Regions from separate parts of the Paenibacillus sp. FSL H8-0168 genome, predicted to be linked through region 2. Evidence: a T-box and tRNA genes for the amino acid it is inferred to sense, from the RefSeq annotation. Region 2 holds a T-box; the other regions hold tRNA genes.
The links. The T-box of region 2 lies ahead of MHI21_RS19470 (valine--tRNA ligase). A T-box ahead of a tRNA ligase gene usually reads a tRNA of that ligase, here a tRNA-Val.
Positions count from the first base shown of each region.

Region 1: it encodes a tRNA-Val, which carries the amino acid that the T-box ahead of MHI21_RS19470 (valine--tRNA ligase) is inferred to sense. The anticodon was not compared.
Region 3: it encodes a tRNA-Val, which carries the amino acid that the T-box ahead of MHI21_RS19470 (valine--tRNA ligase) is inferred to sense. The anticodon was not compared.
Region 4: it encodes a tRNA-Val, which carries the amino acid that the T-box ahead of MHI21_RS19470 (valine--tRNA ligase) is inferred to sense. The anticodon was not compared.

Region 1 covers NZ_CP151948.1:1,136,410-1,139,593, reverse strand. The annotation lists gene MHI21_RS05265 (hypothetical protein) at 1-18, opposite strand, end outside; tRNA gene MHI21_RS05260 (tRNA-Leu) at 726-805, opposite strand; tRNA gene MHI21_RS05255 (tRNA-Arg) at 818-894, opposite strand; tRNA gene MHI21_RS05250 (tRNA-Gly) at 902-976, opposite strand; tRNA gene MHI21_RS05245 (tRNA-Leu) at 988-1,068, opposite strand; tRNA gene MHI21_RS05240 (tRNA-Lys) at 1,080-1,155, opposite strand; tRNA gene MHI21_RS05235 (tRNA-Tyr) at 1,163-1,248, opposite strand; tRNA gene MHI21_RS05230 (tRNA-Thr) at 1,253-1,328, opposite strand; tRNA gene MHI21_RS05225 (tRNA-Asp) at 1,342-1,418, opposite strand; tRNA gene MHI21_RS05220 (tRNA-Met) at 1,446-1,519, opposite strand; tRNA gene MHI21_RS05215 (tRNA-Val) at 1,546-1,621, opposite strand; tRNA gene MHI21_RS05210 (tRNA-Glu) at 1,631-1,702, opposite strand; tRNA gene MHI21_RS05205 (tRNA-Ser) at 1,723-1,814, opposite strand; tRNA gene MHI21_RS05200 (tRNA-Asn) at 1,818-1,893, opposite strand; tRNA gene MHI21_RS05195 (tRNA-Ala) at 1,898-1,973, opposite strand; rRNA gene rrf (5S ribosomal RNA) at 2,044-2,160, opposite strand; rRNA gene MHI21_RS05185 (23S ribosomal RNA) at 2,312-3,184, opposite strand, start outside.
Region 2 covers NZ_CP151948.1:4,412,622-4,415,805, reverse strand. The annotation lists gene MHI21_RS19475 (LysM peptidoglycan-binding domain-containing protein) at 1-1,330, shown strand, start outside; T-box leader at 1,402-1,686, shown strand; gene MHI21_RS19470 (valine--tRNA ligase) at 1,740-3,184, shown strand, end outside.
Region 3 covers NZ_CP151948.1:4,746,631-4,749,814, reverse strand. The annotation lists rRNA gene MHI21_RS21130 (23S ribosomal RNA) at 1-1,010, shown strand, start outside; tRNA gene MHI21_RS21125 (tRNA-Asn) at 1,077-1,152, shown strand; tRNA gene MHI21_RS21120 (tRNA-Ser) at 1,156-1,247, shown strand; tRNA gene MHI21_RS21115 (tRNA-Glu) at 1,265-1,336, shown strand; tRNA gene MHI21_RS21110 (tRNA-Val) at 1,405-1,480, shown strand; tRNA gene MHI21_RS21105 (tRNA-Met) at 1,507-1,583, shown strand; tRNA gene MHI21_RS21100 (tRNA-Asp) at 1,599-1,675, shown strand; tRNA gene MHI21_RS21095 (tRNA-Phe) at 1,713-1,785, shown strand; tRNA gene MHI21_RS21090 (tRNA-Thr) at 1,808-1,883, shown strand; tRNA gene MHI21_RS21085 (tRNA-Tyr) at 1,889-1,974, shown strand; tRNA gene MHI21_RS21080 (tRNA-Trp) at 1,982-2,055, shown strand; tRNA gene MHI21_RS21075 (tRNA-His) at 2,073-2,145, shown strand; tRNA gene MHI21_RS21070 (tRNA-Gln) at 2,156-2,230, shown strand; tRNA gene MHI21_RS21065 (tRNA-Gly) at 2,238-2,309, shown strand; tRNA gene MHI21_RS21060 (tRNA-Cys) at 2,322-2,396, shown strand; tRNA gene MHI21_RS21055 (tRNA-Leu) at 2,408-2,486, shown strand; gene MHI21_RS21050 (hypothetical protein) at 2,708-3,184, opposite strand, start outside.
Region 4 covers NZ_CP151948.1:453,308-456,491, forward strand. The annotation lists rRNA gene MHI21_RS02000 (23S ribosomal RNA) at 1-686, shown strand, start outside; rRNA gene rrf (5S ribosomal RNA) at 838-954, shown strand; tRNA gene MHI21_RS02010 (tRNA-Ile) at 991-1,067, shown strand; tRNA gene MHI21_RS02015 (tRNA-Ala) at 1,090-1,165, shown strand; tRNA gene MHI21_RS02020 (tRNA-Asn) at 1,170-1,245, shown strand; tRNA gene MHI21_RS02025 (tRNA-Met) at 1,280-1,353, shown strand; tRNA gene MHI21_RS02030 (tRNA-Ser) at 1,357-1,448, shown strand; tRNA gene MHI21_RS02035 (tRNA-Glu) at 1,481-1,552, shown strand; tRNA gene MHI21_RS02040 (tRNA-Val) at 1,559-1,634, shown strand; tRNA gene MHI21_RS02045 (tRNA-Met) at 1,665-1,738, shown strand; tRNA gene MHI21_RS02050 (tRNA-Asp) at 1,764-1,840, shown strand; tRNA gene MHI21_RS02055 (tRNA-Phe) at 1,907-1,979, shown strand; tRNA gene MHI21_RS02060 (tRNA-Thr) at 2,006-2,081, shown strand; tRNA gene MHI21_RS02065 (tRNA-Tyr) at 2,086-2,171, shown strand; tRNA gene MHI21_RS02070 (tRNA-His) at 2,191-2,263, shown strand; tRNA gene MHI21_RS02075 (tRNA-Gln) at 2,281-2,355, shown strand; tRNA gene MHI21_RS02080 (tRNA-Lys) at 2,360-2,435, shown strand; tRNA gene MHI21_RS02085 (tRNA-Leu) at 2,450-2,537, shown strand; tRNA gene MHI21_RS02090 (tRNA-Gly) at 2,544-2,618, shown strand; tRNA gene MHI21_RS02095 (tRNA-Cys) at 2,629-2,700, shown strand; tRNA gene MHI21_RS02100 (tRNA-Arg) at 2,727-2,803, shown strand; tRNA gene MHI21_RS02105 (tRNA-Pro) at 2,827-2,900, shown strand; tRNA gene MHI21_RS02110 (tRNA-Gly) at 2,910-2,980, shown strand; gene MHI21_RS02115 (PAS domain-containing protein) at 3,183-3,184, opposite strand, start outside.

The DNA.
Region 1 (3,184 bases), 2.5 Mb from region 2:
CTCTTCCCGTGTAAACATCTTCATCCCCGTTGTGCCGGGTTAGATTTTGGCATTTGAAGCCATGACCTTAGACACAACTAATAGAAGAAGATCTTCGGATTGAACATTAGCTCACCTCTGATTTTATTCTCCCTTATTTTAACATATTTATAACTATCCTGCCCTTTAGTTTAATAAAAAGAGAGCAGACTTGAAGCGCCTGCTCAACATTGTGTGTTATTTAACTATCGTTCCTCGTTAGTTGTACGCCCTATCCATAGAAAGCCTCGTGTGCACCTGTCATATCTGGCATCGTGATATCCATGGTCACCATGTCCAGTTGCTTCTCAGACGAAGAAGACTCCGGTCAGCGCTTCGCTCAAAGCCTATTGAACGGTAAGCAGATTGAAGTTTTAGATCTGGTGCGGTTGCTTCTCTCGCCGATACCAGAGTTAGGTTGCGGGGTGCTGGAGGCGGGGTAATTTCCGATGAAATTTTCTGTCTGCATGCTGATATTGCCTTCAAGAATTGAACTACGAGCTGAAACTTAAGTATATGGAGGAGATTGGCTTGGAGTTTCTACTGCTTGTGATGTCGATAAAAACAGTTTAAAAGTAAAAAAGGAGAGATGGCATAAAAATAAGCCATCTCTCCTTTTTCATATATATAAAGCGGGTAATGGGAATCGGACCCACGCTACCAGCTTAGAAGGCTGAGTTTTACCATTGAGCTACATCCGAAATAGATGCCGGTGAGAGGACTCGAACCTCCACGGTTTCCCTCACGATTTTGAGTCGCGCGCGTCTGCCAATTCCGCCACACCGGCTTATGAAGTTAATGGCGTCCCCTGAGAGATTCGAACTCCCGACCTTTTGATTCGTAGTCAAACGCTCTATCCAGCTGAGCTAAGGGGACTAATAAATGGAGCGGACGACGGGAATCGAACCCGCGACCCTCGCCTTGGCAAGGCGATGCTCTACCGCTGAGCCACGTCCGCAAAAAACAAGATGCGCGTGGAGGGACTTGAACCCCCACGTCAAAGACGCTAGATCCTAAGTCTAGTGCGTCTGCCAATTCCGCCACACGCGCATGTAATACAATGGTGAGCCATGAAGGACTCGAACCTTCGACACCCTGATTAAAAGTCAGGTGCTCTACCAACTGAGCTAATGGCTCGTAAAACTGGTGGAGGATGATGGATTCGAACCACCGAACCCGTAAGGGAGCAGATTTACAGTCTGATGCGTTTGGCCACTTCGCTAATCCTCCAAAATGGTGCCGGCGAGAGGACTTGAACCCCCAACCTACTGATTACAAGTCAGTTGCTCTACCAGTTGAGCTACACCGGCATATTAAGTTAAATGGCGGAACCGACGGGATTCGAACCCGCGATCTCCTGCGTGACAGGCAGGCATGTTGGGCCTCTACACCACGGTTCCAGAGGCAACTCTCTTAGTTGAAAGTAATTGCGGAGGCAGGATTTGAACCTGCGACCTTCGGGTTATGAGCCCGACGAGCTACCGAACTGCTCCACCCCGCGACAGTAATAAATATTTATTTTTCAAATGGTGGAGGCTGAGGGGCTCGAACCCCCGACCCTCTGCTTGTAAGGCAGATGCTCTCCCAGCTGAGCTAAGCCTCCGAATTACTATGACCCGTAGGGGATTCGAACCCCTGTTACCTCCGTGAAAGGGAGGTGTCTTAACCCCTTGACCAACGGGCCATATATCTATTATTAAGAGCTGGCGGAGAGAGAGGGATTCGAACCCTCGAGACGCTTTTGGCGCCTACACGATTTCCAATCGTGCTCCTTCGGCCAACTCGGACACCTCTCCATATGGCTCCCCGAACAGGACTCGAACCTGTGACAACTCGATTAACAGTCGAGTGCTCTACCAACTGAGCTATCAGGGAATATTGGTGGAGCCAAGGGGGATCGAACCCCTGACCTCCTGCGTGCAAGGCAGGCGCTCTCCCAGCTGAGCTATAGCCCCATCTAAAAAATCAATTTTGTATGTATAATCAATAGCCTGATAGGCGAAAAAAAATCCCCATTATGGGGTTGCTTGGCGACGTCCTACTCTCCCAGGACCCTGCGGTCCAAGTACCATCGGCGCTGGAGGGCTTAACGGTCGTGTTCGGGATGGGTACGTGTGGAACCCCTCCGCTATCGCCACCAAACATGAATTTACATCGTAAATTCTACCGTACGGTTATTCAGTTCATCACTTATCGTGTGAATGAATAGCCATGCGCTTGTTGTATGTATTTCTACATACATTCAAGGTTACACCCTGAAAACTGGATCCGAAACTCATTTACGTTTTATTTTTAGGATAAGCCCTCGACCGATTAGTATTGGTCAGCTCCATGCATTACTGCACTTCCACCCCCAACCTATCTACCTCGTCGTCTTCAAGGGGTCTTACATACTGGGAAATCTCATCTTGAGGGGGGCTTCACGCTTAGATGCTTTCAGCGCTTATCCCTTCCGTACATAGCTACCCAGCGGTGCTCCTGGCGGAACAACTGGTACACCAGCGGTACGTCCATCCCGGTCCTCTCGTACTAAGGACAGCTCCTCTCAAATTTCCTACGCCCACGACAGATAGGGACCGAACTGTCTCACGACGTTCTGAACCCAGCTCGCGTACCGCTTTAATGGGCGAACAGCCCAACCCTTGGGACCTACTTCAGCCCCAGGATGCGATGAGCCGACATCGAGGTGCCAAACCTCCCCGTCGATGTGGACTCTTGGGGGAGATAAGCCTGTTATCCCCAGGGTAGCTTTTATCCGTTGAGCGATGGCCCTTCCATGCGGTACCACCGGATCACTAAGCCCGACTTTCGTCCCTGCTCGACTTGTAGGTCTCGCAGTCAAGCTCCCTTCTGCCTTTGCACTCTTCGAATGATTTCCAACCATTCTGAGGGAACCTTGGGGCGCCTCCGTTACTCTTTAGGAGGCGACCGCCCCAGTCAAACTGCCCACCTGACACTGTCCTCGCACCGGATCACGGTACCAAGTTAGAACCTAGATACGATCAGGGTGGTATCCCAAGGATGCCTCCTCTCAAGCTGGCGCTCAAGATTCTACGGCTCCCACCTATCCTGTACAGATCGTACCCAAATTCAATATCAAGCTGCAGTAAAGCTCCATGGGGTCTTTCCGTCTTGTCGCGGGTAACCTGCATCTTCACAGGTATTA
Region 2 (3,184 bases):
GAACAAACAACAGAATGATCAGCCGCAAGGCTTGCGTTTTGATATTTATGAACGCATTCATTTGACGGAGGAAGCTGCCGGGATTGCTGAGTTGGAGGAAATTGAGCTTCTGCCACGCATTCAGGTTGTAACCCACGGCGACCATGCCGCTTTGCGAGGGCATTTGCTGCTGGAGGGCGTGTACCGCACACCTGAACAGATCACGAGCGAGCTTCATCATTTGATCCCTGTGGAAATTACCATTCCGCTAAACCGCGTAGGGAGATTGGAAGATATCTCTGTCGAGATTGAAAATTTTGATGTGGACCTGCTTTCTTTACGTAGTCTAAACATTACAGGCGTTCTTTCTTTGCATGGCGTGGAAAGCTCGCACGCGGAGGAGACGGCGGTTTGGCTGGATGAGGAATTTACCGTAGTGCATGCACCTGAGCAACCGGTTCAATCCCTTTCCGCCGATGGAGAGCATCATCATGCAGAGGCCTATTCTACCAATGACTCGTCCTCCGATTACGTTACAGATCCTGAAACTTCCTACAGAGTGCCAGCACAACAGGAGTCCGTTTCTTGGGAACAGCCGTCTAAGGACCATGAGGAACAGAAGTCATTGTCGGAACAGCAAGCTTATGAGTCGGCAGTAGATCCTAACCGATTCTATGAGCCTTGGACGGGCAAAGCAGTTGAAGACAGCTCTCCCGAGGTCAAGCATGAGCATGGGTCTCCGGAAGTGTGGGGATTTCAGCAAGAGGAAGCATGGGCAGGGGGAAATGAGCCTAAAGTATCTTCCGCATCTCCTAATATAGTATATGAACCTTTGCTGTCTGAACCGCATCATGCCACGGAGTCCGAGGTCTATCTGGAGACACAGTTGGAAGCGAGTCAAGTAGATAACTTCGACTTCAGGCCTGAAGCGTCAGAACAGGTTAACCACGAGGCCCATGATACCTTTACTGAGGATAAGCCAGAGATGCGTGTAGCGCTCAACAGTAAAAAGGATGAAGGGGCAGACGAGCCAGACCCGGTTGTCTACTCATCATTGCTCCAATCCAGCCGTTCGGTGAAGGAAGCCGAATACCAGCAGCAGTTGGAGCAGGAGCCGCAGGATCAGGATCATAAAGCCGAAGAAGAGCGAGAGAATGCCAAGTGGAAGAACCTTTTTTTTCATACACAAGATGAAACACCTTTTCGTAAGGTGCGGTTATGCATTGTACAGCGCGAGGATACACTGGAAACCATAGCTGACCGTTATCAGCTCAGCACACGTGAGCTTCAACTGTATAACAGATTGGCGGAGCATCATGTGGAAGAAGGACAGGTATTGTATATCCCTTGATCCGGTTGCTGAAAAATGCACGGCGGGTGTTGACTATAGTCAATGGGAAATGTATGATGTGGTATAGTTATTGAAAGACTGAGATCGGGAAGAGTAGGCAGCAAGCCCTTCAGAGAGTGGAATTGCAGCGCTGTGAGGTTCCGCAGGAAGCTACTGGCCGAAGTCACCCGGGAGTCGCCTGTTTGAACGGTTCCTCATTTAATTCCTACGGAAGATAAGAGGCTCACGGTAGAATAAGGCCGGTCCGCAACCGTTATCTGCATAAAGTGTCACACCATGTGTAATGGATCAGTGGATACATACACAAGGGGTGAAACAAAGGTGGTACCGCGAGAGAACAGCCTTTCGTCCTTTGAGGATGAAAGGCTTTTTTTATTTGCCAATTGAAAAATCATGGAGGTATCCTGATATGTCAGAACAAGACAACAAGACAACCTTGGAAATGCCAACAACGTACGATCCAAAATCAGCAGAACAAAAATGGTACAAAACGTGGATGGAGAAGGGCTATTTCCGCGCTGGGCAACATCCAGAGGCAGAGCCTTTTACAATCGTTATTCCACCACCGAATGTTACAGGTATGTTGCATATTGGACATGCTCTTGACTTTACTTTGCAGGATATTATTATTCGCGCCAAGCGGATGCAGGGGTATGATGCCTTGTGGCTGCCAGGGGCAGACCATGCGGGTATTGCTACCCAAACAAAGGTAGAGCAAAAGCTGCGTGAAGAAGGCCTGACACGTTATGATTTGGGCCGCGAGAAGTTCTTGGAGAAAGTGTGGGAGTGGAAGGATCTTTATCTAGATAATATCCATAACCAATGGGAAAAGATGGGCTTTTCTCTCGATTATTCTCGTGAGCGTTTTACGCTGGATGAGGGACTGTCCCAAGCGGTACGTGAGGTATTCGTTAAACTGTACAAGAAGGGTCTGATTTATCGCGGTAAACGCATCATTAACTGGGACCCTGCTGCACGTACTGCATTATCGGACATTGAGGTGGAATACAAAGAGGTGAACGGAAATCTGTATCACCTGCAATATCTACTGAAAGACGGTAGCGGATTTATTACGGTAGCCACTACACGTCCTGAAACGATGCTGGGCGATACAGCTGTAGCTGTACACCCGGAAGATGAACGCTACAAGCAAATGATCGGCAAAACGCTTGTGCTCCCAATCATCGGACGGGAAATTCCGGTCATTGCGGATGACTACGTTGATAAAGATTTCGGTAGCGGCGCGGTTAAAATTACACCGGCTCACGACCCGAATGACTTTGAAATGGGACAACGTCACCAGCTGCCACAAATTACGGTGATGGACGAAACGGGAACGATGAATGCCGAAGCAGGCAAATATCAGGGCCTTGATCGTAGCGATTGCCGTAAGCAAATCGTCGCTGATCTGAAAGAGCAGGGTGTACTGATTCGTATTGAAGAGCACGTACATCAAGTAGGCCACAGCGAACGTACAGGTGTAGTTGTAGAACCTTATCTGTCCACACAATGGTTTGTGGAAATGAAGCCTCTTGCAGCTAAAGCGATTGAAGTGCAGAAGGCTGGCAACGGCGTAAACTTTGTACCGGATCGCTTTGAACGTACTTATCTGCATTGGATTGAAAATGTGCGTGACTGGTGTATTTCCCGTCAATTATGGTGGGGACACCGTATTCCGGCTTGGTACGATGAAGAAACCGGAGAAGTTATTGTATCGGCGGAGGACCCTACAACTTTGCCTGAGTATGCTGGCAGAAAGCTAAAACAGGATGAGGATGTGCTGGATACTTGGTTCAGCTCGGCTTTATGGCCGTTTTCGACACTGGGCTGGCCTGAGCAGACAGAGGACCTCAA
Region 3 (3,184 bases), 330 kb from region 2:
TGAACCGAAGCCCCAGTAAACGGCGGCCGTAACTATAACGGTCCTAAGGTAGCGAAATTCCTTGTCAGGTAAATTCTGACCCGCACGAATGGCGTAACGACTTGGGCGCTGTCTCAACGAGAGATCCGGTGAAATTTTAATACCTGTGAAGATGCAGGTTACCCGCGACAAGACGGAAAGACCCCATGGAGCTTTACTGCAGCTTGATATTGAATTTGGGTACGATCTGTACAGGATAGGTGGGAGCCGTAGAATCTTGAGCGCCAGCTTGAGAGGAGGCATCCTTGGGATACCACCCTGATCGTATCTAGGTTCTAACTTGGTACCGTGATCCGGTGCGAGGACAGTGTCAGGTGGGCAGTTTGACTGGGGCGGTCGCCTCCTAAAGAGTAACGGAGGCGCCCCAAGGTTCCCTCAGAATGGTTGGAAATCATTCGAAGAGTGCAAAGGCAGAAGGGAGCTTGACTGCGAGACCTACAAGTCGAGCAGGGACGAAAGTCGGGCTTAGTGATCCGGTGGTACCGCATGGAAGGGCCATCGCTCAACGGATAAAAGCTACCCTGGGGATAACAGGCTTATCTCCCCCAAGAGTCCACATCGACGGGGAGGTTTGGCACCTCGATGTCGGCTCATCGCATCCTGGGGCTGAAGTAGGTCCCAAGGGTTGGGCTGTTCGCCCATTAAAGCGGTACGCGAGCTGGGTTCAGAACGTCGTGAGACAGTTCGGTCCCTATCTGTCGTGGGCGTAGGAAATTTGAGAGGAGCTGTCCTTAGTACGAGAGGACCGGGATGGACGTACCGCTGGTGTACCAGTTGTTCCGCCAGGAGCACCGCTGGGTAGCTATGTACGGAAGGGATAAGCGCTGAAAGCATCTAAGCGTGAAGCCCCCCTCAAGATGAGATTTCCCAATTAGTAAGACCCCTTGAAGACGACGAGGTAGATAGGTTGGGGGTGGAAGTGCAGTAATGCATGGAGCTGACCAATACTAATCGGTCGAGGGCTTATCCTAAAATAAAACGCAAATGAGTTTCGGATCCAGTTTTCAGGGTGTAACCTTGAAACAAATGCTTAATATTCCCTGATAGCTCAGTTGGTAGAGCACTCGACTGTTAATCGAGTTGTCACAGGTTCGAGTCCTGTTCGGGGAGCCATATGGAGAGGTGTCCGAGTTGGCCGAAGGAGCACGATTGGAAATCGTGTAGGCGCCAAAAGCGTCTCGAGGGTTCGAATCCCTCTCTCTCCGCCATAATTGATTTGTAGCATGGCCCGTTGGTCAAGGGGTTAAGACACCTCCCTTTCACGGAGGTAACAGGGGTTCGAATCCCCTACGGGTCATAAAAATATCATAAAAGGGATTGCAATAAAAAGTTCATTATGGTATAATATGAGAAGTGCTTAATTGTGGAGGCTTAGCTCAGCTGGGAGAGCATCTGCCTTACAAGCAGAGGGTCGGGGGTTCGAGCCCCTCAGCCTCCACCATTTGAAAAATAAATATTTATTACTGTCGCGGGGTGGAGCAGTTCGGTAGCTCGTCGGGCTCATAACCCGAAGGTCGCAGGTTCAAATCCTGCCCCCGCAACCAATTAAAATTTATTATGGAACTGTGGTGTAGAGGCCTAACATGCCTGCCTGTCACGCAGGAGATCGCGGGTTCGAATCCCGTCAGTTCCGCCATTAGTAATACAACGTTTAATGATGAGTCTTAGAATAAGGCTCGGTAGCTCAGTCGGTAGAGCAGAGGACTGAAAATCCTCGTGTCGGCGGTTCGATTCCGTCCCGAGCCACTTTTAATTGAATATTTTATGTGCCGGTGTAGCTCAACTGGTAGAGCAACTGACTTGTAATCAGTAGGTTGGGGGTTCAAGTCCTCTCGCCGGCACCATTTTTGGAGGATTAGCGAAGTGGCCAAACGCATCAGACTGTAAATCTGCTCCCTTACGGGTTCGGTGGTTCGAATCCATCATCCTCCACCAGTTTTATAGGGGCATAGTTTAAAGGTAGAACAACGGTCTCCAAAACCGTTGGTGTGGGTTCAATTCCTGCTGCCCCTGCCAATCATTCATTACTTGCGGCGGTCGTGGCGAAGTGGTTAACGCACCGGACTGTGACTCCGGCATTCGTGGGTTCAAGCCCCATCGGCCGCCCTTTACTTATTGGGGATTAGCCAAGCGGTAAGGCAACGGACTTTGACTCCGTCATGCATAGGTTCAAATCCTATATCCCCAGCCATCATTATGCGGACGTGGCTCAGCGGTAGAGCATCGCCTTGCCAAGGCGAGGGTCGCGGGTTCGATTCCCGTCGTCCGCTTTGTTACACTCTGGCGCCATAGCCAAGTGGTAAGGCAAAGCTCTGCAAAAGCTTTATTCCCCAGTTCAAATCTGGGTGGCGCCTCCATAATTGAATACGCCGGCGTGGCGGAATGGCAGACGCGCTCGACTCAAAATCGAGTGGGAAACCGTGGAGGTTCGAGTCCTCTCGCCGGTATTAACTAAAAGAGTTCATTAGAGACATTTTCTAGTGAGCTTTTTTTATTCGAGTTTTAGTGCCTCACTCATTGTTTGAGCTGAAGATACTTTCGAGTTGTATTCCATAATCACTGTGACCCGGCCATTCCTGAACTTCTTTCATGCTTACCCCTAATACATCTACATAAATATACTCCAGGTATTCAAGACAATAAGAATTGTCAGAAGATAGGATTCCTGTTATTCCTTCATACGAATCAGAAGCTCATAGAACGTGTCCACCAGTGGCAGTATACGGCGACTGGCTTTATTCTTGGTTCGATCCTTTTCAATTTCAATATATCTACCATTCAAATTGCCCGATGTGGCGGTATGTTTAATATTAATAGTCCAATTCAATAAATCAATAGCCGACCATTTTAATCCTACGACCTTGCTTCGGCTTAGCCCATAAAAGGCAGCCAGGATAACGAAAAGCTCAATTCTTTCGCCTCGGATTACTGCGAGGAGTTGATTCAGCTCCTCGGCATTGTAGAAGCTCACGACGTAATTGTTCTTTTTTGGGCTTTCAACTAAGTCAGGGAGATTCGCCACAATCGGCTTTATTTTCACGGCATACTGAAGGGCTCTGCAAATGTTCGCGTGGTAATGAATAACGGTATTGGCGCTGACACCTTGCACATTCATTTCATGGGTATACAAGGTCTGAAAATCTTC
Region 4 (3,184 bases), 1.8 Mb from region 2:
ACCGTGATCCGGTGCGAGGACAGTGTCAGGTGGGCAGTTTGACTGGGGCGGTCGCCTCCTAAAGAGTAACGGAGGCGCCCCAAGGTTCCCTCAGAATGGTTGGAAATCATTCGAAGAGTGCAAAGGCAGAAGGGAGCTTGACTGCGAGACCTACAAGTCGAGCAGGGACGAAAGTCGGGCTTAGTGATCCGGTGGTACCGCATGGAAGGGCCATCGCTCAACGGATAAAAGCTACCCTGGGGATAACAGGCTTATCTCCCCCAAGAGTCCACATCGACGGGGAGGTTTGGCACCTCGATGTCGGCTCATCGCATCCTGGGGCTGAAGTAGGTCCCAAGGGTTGGGCTGTTCGCCCATTAAAGCGGTACGCGAGCTGGGTTCAGAACGTCGTGAGACAGTTCGGTCCCTATCTGTCGTGGGCGTAGGAAATTTGAGAGGAGCTGTCCTTAGTACGAGAGGACCGGGATGGACGTACCGCTGGTGTACCAGTTGTTCCGCCAGGAGCACCGCTGGGTAGCTATGTACGGAAGGGATAAGCGCTGAAAGCATCTAAGCGTGAAGCCCCCCTCAAGATGAGATTTCCCAGTATGTAAGACCCCTTGAAGACGACGAGGTAGATAGGTTGGGGGTGGAAGTGCAGTAATGCATGGAGCTGACCAATACTAATCGGTCGAGGGCTTATCCTAAGAATAAAACGCAAATGAGTTTCGGATCCAGTTTTCAGGGTGTAACCTTGAAGGTATGTAGAAATACATACAACAAGCGCATGGCTATTCATTCACACGATAAGTGATGAACTGAATAACCGTACGGTAGAATTTACGATGTAAATTCATGTTTGGTGGCGATAGCGGAGGGGTTCCACACGTACCCATCCCGAACACGACCGTTAAGCCCTCCAGCGCCGATGGTACTTGGACCGCAGGGTCCTGGGAGAGTAGGACGTCGCCAAGCGATATCCTTCAAAGGATAATGAAGTTTTGCATGTTAGGGCCTTTAGCTCAGCTGGTTAGAGCGCACCCCTGATAAGGGTGAGGTCGGTGGTTCGAGTCCACTAAGGCCCACCACTTCCAGAATAACAAAAAGATTGGGGCCATAGCTCAGCTGGGAGAGCGCCTGCCTTGCACGCAGGAGGTCAGCGGTTCGATCCCGCTTGGCTCCACCAATATTCCCTGATAGCTCAGTTGGTAGAGCACTCGACTGTTAATCGAGTTGTCACAGGTTCGAGTCCTGTTCGGGGAGCCATGTTTTGAATATTTCTAAATTTTATATATAAGGTGGCGGCGTAGCTCAGCTGGCTAGAGCGTACGGTTCATACCCGTGAGGTCGGGGGTTCGATCCCCTCTGCCGCTACTCGGAGAGATACCCAAGTGGCTATAAGGGGACCCTCTGCTAAGGGGTTAGACTGCGAAAGTGGTGCGAGGGTTCGAATCCCTCTCTCTCCGCCATAAATTTATTGAAACCAGAACTTATTTTTCAAGGCCCGTTGGTCAAGGGGTTAAGACACCTCCCTTTCACGGAGGTAACAGGGGTTCGAATCCCCTACGGGTCATATTATGGAGGCTTAGCTCAGCTGGGAGAGCATCTGCCTTACAAGCAGAGGGTCGGGGGTTCGATCCCCTCAGCCTCCACCATAAGAAAATTTGAGAAATGCCTTTTAATGTCGCGGGGTGGAGCAGTTCGGTAGCTCGTCGGGCTCATAACCCGAAGGTCGTAGGTTCAAATCCTACCCCCGCAATTAATTTCCTGTTGGAAATGCCTCTGGAACTGTGGTGTAGAGGCCTAACATGCCTGCCTGTCACGCAGGAGATCGCGGGTTCGAATCCCGTCAGTTCCGCCATTTTAACTTCATATATAATTGGCATATATAGTGCGGATTATATGGTGTAGTAATAAAATAAAATATGGCTCGGTAGCTCAGTCGGTAGAGCAGAGGACTGAAAATCCTCGTGTCGGCGGTTCGATTCCGTCCCGAGCCACCTTTCAAGTGGGAATTGAGTAATGTGCCGGTGTAGCTCAACTGGTAGAGCAACTGACTTGTAATCAGTAGGTTGGGGGTTCAAGTCCTCTCGCCGGCACCATTTTGGAGGATTAGCGAAGTGGCCAAACGCATCAGACTGTAAATCTGCTCCCTTACGGGTTCGGTGGTTCGAATCCATCATCCTCCACCAGTCTTTTCATAATCATATGGCGGTCGTGGCGAAGTGGTTAACGCACCGGACTGTGACTCCGGCATTCGTGGGTTCAAGCCCCATCGGCCGCCCTTTATTCTTAATCTATTGGGGATTAGCCAAGCGGTAAGGCAACGGACTTTGACTCCGTCATGCATAGGTTCAAATCCTATATCCCCAGCCATTAAGAGCCATTAGCTCAGTTGGTAGAGCACCTGACTTTTAATCAGGGTGTCGAAGGTTCGAGTCCTTCATGGCTCACCATTTATAATTATTTTGCGGTCGTGGCGGAATTGGCAGACGCGCACGGTTCAGGTCCGTGTGGGCTAACCCCCCGTGGAGGTTCGAGTCCTCTCGACCGCACCATATTTTGCGGACGTGGCTCAGCGGTAGAGCATCGCCTTGCCAAGGCGAGGGTCGCGGGTTCGATTCCCGTCGTCCGCTCCATTATCCATACGGCGCCATAGCCAAGTGGTAAGGCAAAGCTCTGCAAAAGCTTCATTCCCCAGTTCAAATCTGGGTGGCGCCTTGACTACTCATTATGGAATTTAATATGCGCCCTTAGCTCAGCTGGATAGAGCGTTTGACTACGAATCAAAAGGCCGGGAGTTCGAATCTCTCAGGGCGCGCCATTTCTTAAAAAAATGTATAATGTCGGGATGTAGCTCAGCTTGGTAGAGCACCTGGTTTGGGACCAGGGGGTCGCATGTTCAAATCGTGTCATCCCGATACTGATTTGCGGGTGTAGTTCAATGGTAGAACTCCAGCCTTCCAAGCTGGTAGCGTGGGTTCGATTCCCATCACCCGCTTTTTGCTATAGCGGATTCTTGTTGCCTCAGTGGTGACACCTTATAAATAAAGAGAGCCTGTCTGGGGACAGAGCTCTCTCTTTTTTTGTATTTATCCTCATGTAATCCACAATGTGTTGATTATCCATAATCTTCGGTATCGGTGTATATCGTTCTGATCATACAACTGGCATGCACCGATAACCGATCTAGTGGACAGTTTTT